Sinobacterium norvegicum: one gene and its partner. The protein of the gene in region 1 interacts with the protein of each later gene in a pairwise test. Links are inferred from orthologs where the notes say so. Each region holds a gene or a part of one and is shown in the gene's direction. Other genes may lie near its edges.

Region 1 (6,113 bases):
CGCCTTTTAAGCAGATTAATCTGCTTTATGGCGCCAACGGCAGTGGTAAAACCAGTGTTTTAGAGGCGATACATATGGTCGCGTTGGCGCGATCTTTCCGGCAGAATATTGTCAGGCCTGTTGTTAAAAGAGGTCAGCAGAGCTTAACAGTCCATGCACAGTTTCATAGCAGTGATGGCATAACCCGCAATGTGGGTATTCAGCGCTCTCTAAAAGGGGAGCCGTTGATCCGTATTGATGGTGAAACTGTTCGCACCGTGTCTCAGTTGGCCGGTATATTTCCTGTGTTGGTCATGGATGCGAATATTTTCAGTTTGCTGGATGGTAGCTCTAAGGTGCGTAGGCAGTTTTTAGACTGGGGAGTGTTCCACGTGGAACACTCGTTTTTTGACGCTTGGCGAGCTTACCAGCGCTGTCTTAAGCAGAGAAACTCGTTGCTAAGACAGGGCTCTGGTATAAATAACGCACAACTGGCTATTTGGAACGAGGAATTATCGCGTTACGCTGTTACTATAGATAACTGCCGTGAGCGGTATTTTAATGAGTTTGTATTGGTTTTTAATCAAGTATTGGCACGGTTAACAGAGTGCACTGATATTCAGCTTGAGTACCGACGAGGTTGGGATAGTCAGATCGATTTATCCAATGTGCTAACCACCACCGTCGAACGCGATACACAGCTTGGTTATACGCAGTATGGCCCCCATAGGGCAGATATTAAAATTCGGCATCAAGGTGTCGAGGCGTCAAGTTTACTCTCTCGCGGCCAGCAAAAGATTGTGGCGGCGGCGTTAAAAATAGCCCAAGGGTTGCACTACAAGCAGAGCAAGAGTCATCACTGTATTTATTTATTAGATGACCTGCCTGCCGAGATTGACAGTAATCACAGGCAGGCTGTCTGTGATTTATTTGTAGAACAAGGTGCCCAGGTTTTTATAACCTGTATCGACAAGGCGAGTATCGTCGGTTGTTTCGATAAGGCGAAAGATTTACAAGTGTTTCACGTGGAACAAGGAAGCGTGAAGCCTGAGCCTTCAGAAGAAGGTATATGCGGAGACAGTAATGACTGAAGAAACAAACTACGATTCGTCCAGTATTAAGGTATTAAAAGGCTTAGATGCCGTTCGTAAGCGTCCAGGTATGTATATCGGTGATACTGACGACGGTAGCGGCTTGCATCATATGGTGTTTGAAATTGTCGATAACTCGATTGATGAAGCCTTGGCCGGACACTGTGAACAGATAACGGTCACAATACACCCTGATGAATCGATCACCGTAGAAGATGATGGCCGTGGTATTCCAACCGATATCCATGAAGAAGGCGTCTCCGCCGCTGAGGTTATCATGACGGTGCTGCATGCGGGCGGTAAGTTTGATGATAATACTTACAAGGTTTCTGGCGGCTTACACGGTGTTGGTGTATCGGTGGTTAACGCCTTGTCAGAATCCCTTAAGATGACAATTCGCCGTAATGGCAAAGTACACGAACAACAATATGTACATGGTGTGCCACAGGCGCCACTAACAGTCGTCGGTGAAACTACGCGCTCGGGTACCGAAGTAACGTTTATGGCCTCTTCGGAGACATTTACCAATATAGAATTTGTGTTTGAGCAGTTGGCCAAGCGTTTACGAGAACTGTCCTTCCTGAACTCTGGCGTCTGTATTGTTCTCAGAGACGAGCGAAGCGCAAAGGAAGAGACCTTTAAGTACGATGGTGGCTTGAGTGCCTTTGTTGACTATCTTAACCAAAACAAAACCACGGTTAACAAAATATTCCACTTTACCCACGAGGTAGAGGGCGTTGGTGTTGAGGTTGCATTGCAATGGAATGACTCCTATCAAGAAAGTATTCATTGTTACACCAATAACATCCCGCAGCGTGATGGTGGTACCCACCTAGCGGGCTTCAGAAGCGCCCTCACCCGTAATTTAAATGCTTATATAGAGCGTGAAGGTTTGGCTAAGAAAGCCAAGGTCAGTACCTCTGGTGATGATGCGCGTGAAGGCTTAACTGCAATCGTCTCCGTCAAGGTCCCTGACCCTAAGTTCTCCTCGCAGACCAAGGACAAATTAGTCTCGTCAGAAGTTAAGGGTGCAGTTGAAAACGCCATGAGTAATAAGTTTGGCGATTACCTGGTAGAAAACCCCAATGAGGCGAAGCAAGTCGTGCAAAAGATGCTCGATGCCGCTCGGGCCAGGGAAGCTGCACGTAAAGCACGCGAGATGACACGCCGCAAAGGTGCTCTCGATATCGCAGGATTACCAGGTAAGTTGGCCGACTGCCAAGAAAAAGATCCTTCATTATCAGAAGTTTACCTAGTGGAGGGTGACTCTGCTGGTGGCAGCGCCAAACAGGGCAGAAACAGAAAGTATCAGGCGATTTTGCCATTAAAAGGTAAAATTCTTAACGTTGAAAAAGCGCGCTTTGATAAGATGCTCTCCTCAGCGGAAGTTGGCACCATTGTGACGGCGTTAGGTTGTGGCATCGGTAAAGACGAGTTCAATGTCGAAAAGCTACGCTATCACTCAATCGTCATCATGACCGATGCCGATGTGGATGGATCGCATATCCGTACATTATTGCTTACCTTCTTCTTCCGTCAGATGCCTGAGTTAATCGAAAACGGTCACATTTTCATTGCTCAGCCACCGTTGTATAAGATCGCCAAGGGTAAGCAGGAGCAGTATCTCAAAGATGAAGAAGCGATGAGCAGCTTCATGACACAGAGTGCCTTGGACAGTGCCAGTCTTCATGTAAACGCCGAAGCACCTGGCATCTCAGGGGCTGCGTTAAATGACTTAATCAGTGAGTTCCGCAGCGTGGCAGCCTTGATTGATCGCTTGTCTAAGTTATATCCGCCTGAAGTACTGCGCGAATTGGTTGAATATGATGCGCTGACAGCCGCAGCCCTATCGAGCCAATCACTGGTCAATCAATGGTGTACCGGCCTAAAATCGAAGCTGGATATTGATACGCGCAGTGGTGCTAACCGCTACGAGGTGTTGGCTGTTAAGGATCCTGAGCGCGAGTTGTGGTTACCACAGGTCACTATTACGGCTCACGGTCTGCCAACTACTTACAGCTTTAATCAGGACTTCTTTAGCTCGAACGACTACAAGGCAATCCTGGCGCTGGGAAATAAGCTCGATGGCTTGTTAGAGGACGGCGCATACATAAAACGCGGTGAAAAATTACTCGAGGTGAGTAATATCGAAGACGCTATCGAGTGGTTGATGAAAGAAGCCAAGCGTGGCTATAACATCCAGCGTTATAAAGGGTTGGGTGAGATGAACCCAGAGCAGCTTTGGGAAACCACCATGGATCCCGATGTTCGTCGTATGTTGTGTGTGAATATTGAAGACGCCATTGCTGCCGATCAGATATTTACCACGCTGATGGGGGATCAGGTTGAGCCCAGACGTGAGTTCATCGAGCAAAATGCTCTGCGTGTCGCCAACCTCGACGTGTAGATTGTTCAAATAAAAAAAGCCGCTACTGAAAAGCTTCCGTAGCGGCTTTTTTGTGTCTGAAATTCAGTGAATATTAAGCCAAAGCATGGGAATGGTTGCAAAGGTTAGCAACGACAAAACAGTATTAAACGTTTTGAGTTTTAGCGGGCAATGAAGCCATTTCTTGATTGCCGAGCCGGATACTGCCCAGATGGCAATGGCAGGCAGGTTTACTGCGGTAATAACGGCACAGATGATGATAGCAGCCATGGTGGAGCCGCTGTCTATCTGGGTGGTAAAGCCCATCGCGGCGACCGCCAGCATCCAAATACCAGGGTTGATCACCTGTATCGAGGTCGCCTGTAGGAAGCCAATAGGTGAAGTGCTGGTGCCCTCCTCTGTCTGCGGTTTGCTGGTCTTCAATAGTTGAATACAGAGATACAATAAGTACGCGGTACAGAAATACAACAATGCCCGATCCAACCAGGGAAACAACACAAACAATTGCCCCGCGCCAAAGGCAACAAGAATCAACATGAGACAAAGGCCTATGTTGCAACCCAGTAACATAGGAATGGTACGACTAAAGCCATGGTTGGCTCCACAATTAGCCAGCATCAAAGTATTGATGCCAGGGCTGACAGAGGCGGCAAAAGAGAACGAGGCTGCGGCCAGCAACGTTGTGATAGTCGTTAAATCCAACATGATATTGTTCCAACAATCTTATGATAAGCAGTAATCAGAAGCGCTATTGTAAGATTGATGCCGTAGAATTAATTTTCTTAAAATGGGTGTAATTTAGAAGCAAAGAGATTAATATTCTATAAAAAGTATGGATTAGAGAAATGATTGCTCTAGATAAGGTAGATAGAAAAATTTTAAACTTGCTGCAGCAGGATGCGACCATTTCTTTGGCTGCATTAGCAGAGAAGGTCAACCTGTCGACAACCCCCTGTTGGAAGCGAGTGAAGCGTTTAGAGGATGAGAAAATCATCGCTAAGCGCGTGGCCTTGGTAAATCCTGAGAAGGCACAGTTACCAACATCGGTGTTTATGACCTTGGCAATCGTCAACCATAGCAACCGTTGGATTGATGGTTTTACTGAGGTGGTCAGCGATTTTGATGAGGTGATGGAGGTGTATCGGATGACGGGAGAGTTCGATTATATGCTGCGGATTCAGGTGAAAGATATTCAAGCCTTTGACCGGTTTTATAAGCAGCTGATGGAGAAGGTGGACGGCATAACCAAGGTGACCTCAAGCTTTGCCATGGAGACCATCAAGTACACCACTGCCCTGCCCGTTTAAGCGACAAAAAAACCGGCCTGGGCCGGTTTTGACAGGATTAAGGGCTTCAGCGCTGAGCGATGGCCTCGCTTTCACTGTCTATCCATAGACGAACCTCTTCCTTTAGCTGCTCTGCCGTCTTGCCGGTGCTCTCTATTCTCTCACCGACCGAGATAACAACCGTACCGGGAAATTTAACAAAGCTATTATTAGGCCAAAATTCACCGGCATTATGGGCAACAGGAATGACTGGCACAGCGGCGGCAACGGCAAGTGCAGAGCCGCTCTTAGCGTGTTTGGCCGTGCTACCAGGCGCCGTACGCGTACCCTCGGGAAATATTAGCACCGAAATACCCTCAGCCAATCGCTCCTTGCCGGTATCCATTACCTGTCGCAAAGCTTGGCGTGGATTGCCCCGGTCTATGGCGATTGGCTTGAGCAAGCTCAGCCCCCAGCCAAAACCAGGGATGCGCAATAATTCTCGTTTCAAAATGGTCGATAGCGGCTGAAACATCAATTGCAAATAAATGGTTTCCAGCGAACTTTGGTGCTTGGATAAAACGACAGCAACGTCATGGCTGATATTCTCTGCGCCAATAATTTGGTGATCAATGCCGCAGGTTATCTTTAGCCACCAGCAGACAAAGCGATTCCATAACAACAGGTATTGACGGCGTATATTAAAGGGTAATAGACCAAAGAAAATCATTCCTGTGGTACCAAACCAGAGGGCGCTGAGGCCTGAGCCCAAATAGAAAATAATCGACCGAAGCTTAAGCCCCAGCGTGATTTGTTGATGCATAAAATTCACCGGTTAATAAGGCGTCGACAACGTCGCTGAGGTTGTCGTACACAGGGAGCTCTGCCCACAGCTCATTATTGATTATTTTTTTAAGTGTTTTGTCGCCCTTGCCTGTTTTAACGAGTACGGGCTGACACTGACGTAACAATCCTGCCTCTAGGTCACGCAGGCTGTCGCCGATAAGAGGTACCTGATGAGCACTGCAACCCATGTGTTGCTCGATATTCTCGATCATGCCGGCCAGGGGCTTGCGACAATGGCAGCCCTCATCAGGGCCGTGCGGACAAAACTCAATGGCGGCAATGTTTCCGCCTACTTCATCCAGTAGCTGTTGCATCTTATCGTGCATCTGTTGCAGCTCAGTCAGGCCATAATAACCACGCCCAATGCCTGATTGGTTGGTGGCAATATAAACCTGGTACCCCGCCTGACATAACCGACCTATCGCCTCAATGCTACCGGGAATGGGCAACCATTCTTCGGCAGATTTGATATAGGCATCGCTGTCATGGTTGATCACCCCGTCGCGGTCAAGAATGACTACCTTGGGGATGCCAAGTGAGCTGCAG
Region 2 (5,710 bases), on another replicon or contig:
CTGCCAATCTTATCATCCAGACCCAGTGCCTTGGCGCCGTTGATGGTAGCCATGGCCAGGGCCTGTTGGGTATTAACGGCGCTGGCGTCGCTGGCAACAGCCTTGGCCAGTAGGGCGGCGGTGCGCAGTTCGCCGAGCAAGTCCAGGTCGTTGTTGCTGGCGGCGCCGTCGGTGCCGATAGCGACGTTAATGTCTCGATGATGCAATTGCTGGACGGGGCAGAAGCCGCTGGCCAGCTTGAGGTTGGATTCCGGGCAGTGGATAACGCTGGCGCCGCTGCGTTGCGTAATGGCGATGTCGTCATCATTGAGTGCTGTCATGTGCACCAGTTGGGTATTGTCACTGAGCAGGCCTAGCTCATCTAGGCGTTGCAGTGGTCGTTTGCCTGTCTCTTTTATGGCATCGTCGACTTCATGCTGGGTCTCGTGGCAGTGGATCTGGACAGCAAGTTGGTGTTGCTTGGCCAGGTTGACGATTTTTTTCATGCTGTCATCACCTACGGTATACGGGGCGTGTGGGCCAAAGGCGAAGCTGATCAGAGAATCTGTTGTGGCGCTGGCCAGGGCAAGCCCTTTGTCGATGGCGTCATCGGCATTGTCAGACCAGTTGTTGGGGAAGTCGAGTATCGGAAAACAGAGCTGGGCACGCATGCCGGCATCAATACAGGCGGCTGCGGTCTGTTCAGGGAAGAAATACATGTCACTGAAACAGGTGGTGCCGCCGAGTAGCATCTCGGCAATGGCCAGATCGCTGCCGTCGCGGACGAAGGACTCTTCTACCCACTGTTGTTCCGCCGGCCAAATGTGTTGTTGCAGCCACTCCATCAGCGGATAGTCGTCGGCATAGCCGCGCAGCAGAGTCATAGCGCTGTGTCCATGGGCGTTGATCAGGCCAGGTATCAGTAGGTGTTGGTCGAGCTGATGGTGTTGCCGGCCTTGATAGTCGGCCAGGATCGTCTCGCTGTCGCCTATGGCGACAATTATGCCGTTATCGATGGCGATGGTTTGTCGTTCAGTAATGCCGCTGCTGGGGGCCGGATTGTGTTGGTCGACGGCGGCCAGCCAGTCGGCGGAAATAGTCGTGTCGACGGCGATTTTGTGGGCAGTCATGGCTCGGCCTTTAAGGGGGGTGAAGGTGTGGTGTTGATTTAGTATACCTAATTCGTGGATAAAAACGCCGTTTAAGCCGGTTTATGGGCCTTATATTCGGTCTGGCGTCGTTTCCTATGTTGAATGCGAAACTACTAATATAACTAAAAGCGCTTCTAGCGCCTCTGAGGACGTGACAGGGGTGGTTTATATGTTATGATCTTGTACTTTGTTCGCGAATGCAGATGTCAGCGTTCTTCTGCTGTTTTCTCGTGATTTTCAACTGATTACATACATTAGGGGCAGCACTACTCCATGGGCGAAATAGCTAAAGAGATTTTCCCGGTTAACATCGAAGATGAGATGAAGCAATCCTACCTCGATTATGCCATGAGCGTTATCGTTGGTCGTGCACTTCCCGATGTTAGAGACGGTCTAAAGCCAGTACACCGCCGCGTTTTATTCGCGATGAGCGTGCTCAATAACGATTATAATAAAGCCTACAAAAAATCGGCCCGTGTGGTCGGCGACGTGATTGGTAAATATCACCCCCACGGCGACTCCGCTGTTTATGAAGCCATTGTTCGTATGGCGCAGCCGTTCTCGCTGCGCTATATGTTGGTCGATGGTCAGGGTAACTTTGGTTCTGTCGATGGAGATAGTGCGGCAGCCATGCGTTATACGGAAATCCGTATGCGTAAGATTACCCACGAAATTCTCGCCGATCTCGATAAAGAGACGGTCGATTACGTTGAAAACTACGACGGCACCGAGCTTATTCCCGCCGTTATGCCGACCAAAATCCCCAACCTGTTGGTCAATGGTTCATCCGGTATCGCCGTTGGTATGGCGACCAATATTCCGCCGCACAACCTCAGTGAGGTGATCAGCGGTTGTTTGGCAATGATTGCAAACAGCGACATTACCGTCGATGAGCTTATGGAGCATATTCCAGGGCCCGATTTCCCGACCGCCGCCATCATCAACGGCCGTGCCGGTATTATTCAGGCTTATCGCACCGGCCGCGGCCGTATCCGTATTCGCGCCCGCGCTGAGGTAGAAACCAACAGTAAAGGCCGAGAGGCTATCATCATTACTGAGCTTCCCTATCAGCTCAACAAGGCACGTTTGATTGAGAAAATTGCCGAGTTGGTGAAAGAGAAGAAAGTAGAGGGTATCAGCGAGCTTCGCGACGAATCGGATAAGGATGGCCTGCGCGTCGTCATCGAAATTAAACGTGGTGAAATGGGTGATGTTGTTCTCAACAACCTCTATGCTCAGACGCAACTGGAAGCCGTATTTGGTATTAATACTGTTGCTCTAGTCGATGGCCAGCCCCGTATTTTGAACCTCAAAGAGTTGCTTGAGCATTTCTTGCTGCACCGCCGTGAAGTCGTCACTCGTCGCACCGTGTATTTGTTGCGAAAAGCGCGTGAGCGTGGCCATATTCTTGAAGGTTTGGCTGTTGCTATTTCTAATATTGATCCGGTCATTGCAGCCATTAAAGCATCGGCGAACACTGCCGAGGCCCGTGAGGCGCTAATCGGTGTTGGTTGGCAGCTCGGTAACGTCGCCCAGATGCTGGAGAAGGCGGGTGAAACAGCCTGTCGTCCAGAGGACTTGCCGGAAGAGTACGGTTACCGTGACGGTAAGTATTATCTCTCGCCTGTTCAGGTTCAGGCTATCTTGGACTTACGTCTTCAGAAGCTAACCGGTATGGAGCATGACAAGCTGATTGCAGAATACCAAGAGCGACTGTTGCAGATTGCTGAATACCTCCACATTCTTGCCAGCAGCGAGCGTTTGTTGGAAGTGATTACAGAAGAGCTGGAGCAAATTCGCGACGAGTTCGGTGACGAGCGCCGTACGGAAATCACCGCCTCTACCCACGACTTAACCGTTGAAGACCTGATTCCAGAAGAAGATCGTGTGGTGACTATATCGCACGGCGGTTATGCCAAGACGCAGCCTTTGTCGGATTATCAAGCCCAGCGCCGCGGCGGCACAGGCAAGTCGGCGACAGCGGTCAAAGACGACGATTTTGTTGAGCACCTGTTGATTGCCAGCACCCACGATACCATTCTTTGTTTCAGTAATGCTGGCAAGGTTTACTGGCTGAAAGTTTTCCATATCCCCGTGGCAGGTCGTAACGCCCGTGGTCGTCCGGTGGTGAATTTACTGCCTTTGGATGAGGGTGAGCGTATTACCAGTATCCTGCCGGTGAGCGAGTATCGCGAAGACCAGTTCGTGGTCATGGCGACCGGTTTCGGCACCATTAAGAAGACAGCACTGACCAACTTCTCACGTCAACGCAGCAGTGGTTTGATTGCTGTTAACCTGGATGAGGGTGATGCCTTGGTCGGTACTGCTATTACCAATGGCGATGATGATATTATGTTGATCAGCGATGCCGGTAAGGTGGTTCGCTTCCATGAGTCCAACCTGCGTCCTCTCGGTCGTACCAGTCGCGGTGTTCGCGGTATTAAAATGGATGAGGCTAACCGCGTTATCTCATTGATGATTCCTGCGCAAGGCGGCCGTATGTTAAGTGTTAGTGAGAATGGCTACGGTAAGCAGACGGCGATGGAAGACTTCCCGACTAAGGGGCGTGGCAATATGGGCGTCATCGGTCAGCAATGCAGTGACCGTAACGGTAACCTCGTTGGTGCAGTTCAGGTCTTCGAGGGCGATGAGTTGATGCTAATCAGCAACCAAGGCACCATGATTCGTTCTCGTACCACCGAGATTTCGGTACTGAGCAGAAACACCCAAGGTGTGCGTTTGATCCGATTGAAAGACGGTGAAAAACTGGTCAGTGTCGCCCGTATCGAAGAGCCGGATGAGGACGAATTGGCGCTGTTAGAAGAAGAGCATCAAGCCGCTGCTGCTGAAGCAACGCCTGTTGCTACTGGTGACGCGATCGACGGTGAAGCTACGGCCGACGATGATGCAGAATAACTAGCTTCACGCTTAAGACACGATAAAAAAGAAAAGAAGTGAGGGCGTTATGCGTCCTCACTTTTGCATTTTAAAAGATTGAGGATGAGTGGCATGTCACGTAAATATAATTTCTGTGCAGGACCGGCAGCATTACCCGAAGCGGTGTTGAATCGCGCCCAACAAGAGATGGCGGATTGGCAGGGTAAGGGTCTTTCTATTATGGAAATGAGCCATCGCTCGCCAGAATTTGTGGGTGTGGCCCAGCAGGCCGAGGCCGACTTGCGAGAGTTGTTGAGTATCAGTGACGATTTCGCGGTACTGTTTTTACAAGGCGGAGCCAGCACTCAGTTCGCTGCTATTCCTTTAAACCTGTTGGGTGATAAGGGGACTGCTGATTATGTCAATACCGGCCAGTGGTCAAAGAAGGCGATTAAAGAAGCTGGGCGCTACTGTGATGTTAATGTCGTAGCCAGTTCTGAAGGTACGAATTTCTCGACGATACCACCGCTTGCCGATTGGCAGCTAAACCCTAATGCGGCCTATCTTCACTACACCCCGAATGAAACTATTGGCGGTGTCGAGTTCTTTGAGGAACCACAGGTTGATGTGCCCCTGGTGGCCGATATGTCTTCCACTATATTGTCGCGCAAAATTGATGTTAACAAGTACGATATGATCTATGCCGGCGCCCAGAAGAATATCGGTCCCGCCGGTTTGACGCTGGTGATTATTCGTAAGACTCTGCTGGATCGCGCCCTGCCTATTTGTCCGGCGATGCTGAATTACAAGGTTGCCGACGACAACGACTCTATGTACAACACTCCCCCGACCTATGCTTGGTATCTTTCGGGCTTGGTATTTCAGTGGCTGAAAGAGCAGGGTGGCATTGAGGCGATGGAAGTGATCAACCGCCGTAAAGCTGCCAAGCTCTATGATTATATCGATGGCTCAGGCTTTTATGCCAACCCGGTTGAAAAGCAGAGTCGTTCGCTGATGAATATCCCATTTACCTTGGCCAACAGTGATCTCGACAAGGCATTCTTGGCCGAGGCTGAGGAGTTGGGTCTGTTGAATTTGAAGGGGCATCGCAGTGTCGGCGGTATGCGAGCCAGTATTTATAATGCGGTGCCAGAGGCTGCTGTTGATGCGTTAATTGCCTTTATGTCGGACTTTGCGGCCAGACATAGCGCATAATTGCCTTACCATAAGTTTTGATGGCGCGGGGCTGCCCCGCCTAACACAGAGTTTTAATCATGAGTGATAAGCCCAGCGGTTCAGCTGTCGATAACGATGTTCCCAGCCTGCAAGAGTTGCGCGTGAGCATCGATGGTATCGATCAACAAATTCATCAGTTGTTAAACCAGCGTGCGGTCTGCGCCCAGCAAGTAGCCGATGCAAAGTTTATTGAGTTTGAGGCGGCCAAGGCCGCCGGTGAAGACCCACAAGAGGTGTTGTTCTATCGCCCCGAACGTGAGGCGCAAGTCTTACGCAAGGTGATTGATCGCAACGAGGGGCCGCTGAACGGTAAGGTTGTTGCTCACATTTTCCGTGAAATTATGTCGGCTTGTTTAGCGCTGGAAAAACCGATGCAGGTTGCCTATCTCGGCCCGGAGGGAACGTTTACCCAGGCCGCAGCGGTTAAGCATTTTGGTCACGGGGTGATACCACAGCCACAGCAAACC

Evidence for each region.
Region 2: the proteins of gyrB (region 1) and gyrA interact in binary tests that used the Escherichia coli proteins (3 or more experiments, as listed by UniProt). The link is inferred for Sinobacterium norvegicum from one-to-one orthologs.

What each region holds. Positions count from the first base shown.
Region 1 is NZ_CAKLPX010000004.1:230,019-236,131, reverse strand. Bases 663-3,769 are described here. They hold gyrB (DNA topoisomerase (ATP-hydrolyzing) subunit B), read left to right. Parts: upstream 663-1,062; coding sequence 1,063-3,477; downstream 3,478-3,769. Other genes in these bases: L9P87_RS15655 (LysE family translocator), read right to left, coding at 3,541-3,769; recF (DNA replication/repair protein RecF), read left to right, coding at 663-1,070. Also shown: more of recF, read left to right, coding at 1-662; more of L9P87_RS15655, read right to left, coding at 3,770-4,161; L9P87_RS15650 (Lrp/AsnC family transcriptional regulator), read left to right, coding at 4,302-4,763; L9P87_RS15645 (lysophospholipid acyltransferase family protein), read right to left, coding at 4,810-5,544; gmhB (D-glycero-beta-D-manno-heptose 1,7-bisphosphate 7-phosphatase), read right to left, coding at 5,516-6,113. UniProt on the Escherichia coli protein: DNA gyrase negatively supercoils closed circular double-stranded DNA in an ATP-dependent manner to maintain chromosomes in an underwound state.
Region 2 is NZ_CAKLPX010000001.1:977,375-983,084, reverse strand. What follows is about bases 1,041-4,246. They hold gyrA (DNA topoisomerase (ATP-hydrolyzing) subunit A), read left to right. Parts: upstream 1,041-1,403; coding sequence 1,404-4,046; downstream 4,047-4,246. Other genes in these bases: serC (3-phosphoserine/phosphohydroxythreonine transaminase), read left to right, coding at 4,140-4,246; L9P87_RS04285 (TRZ/ATZ family hydrolase), read right to left, coding at 1,041-1,109. In the rest of the region: more of L9P87_RS04285, read right to left, coding at 1-1,040; more of serC, read left to right, coding at 4,247-5,222; pheA (prephenate dehydratase), read left to right, coding at 5,282-5,710. UniProt on the Escherichia coli protein: A type II topoisomerase that negatively supercoils closed circular double-stranded (ds) DNA in an ATP-dependent manner to maintain chromosomes in an underwound state.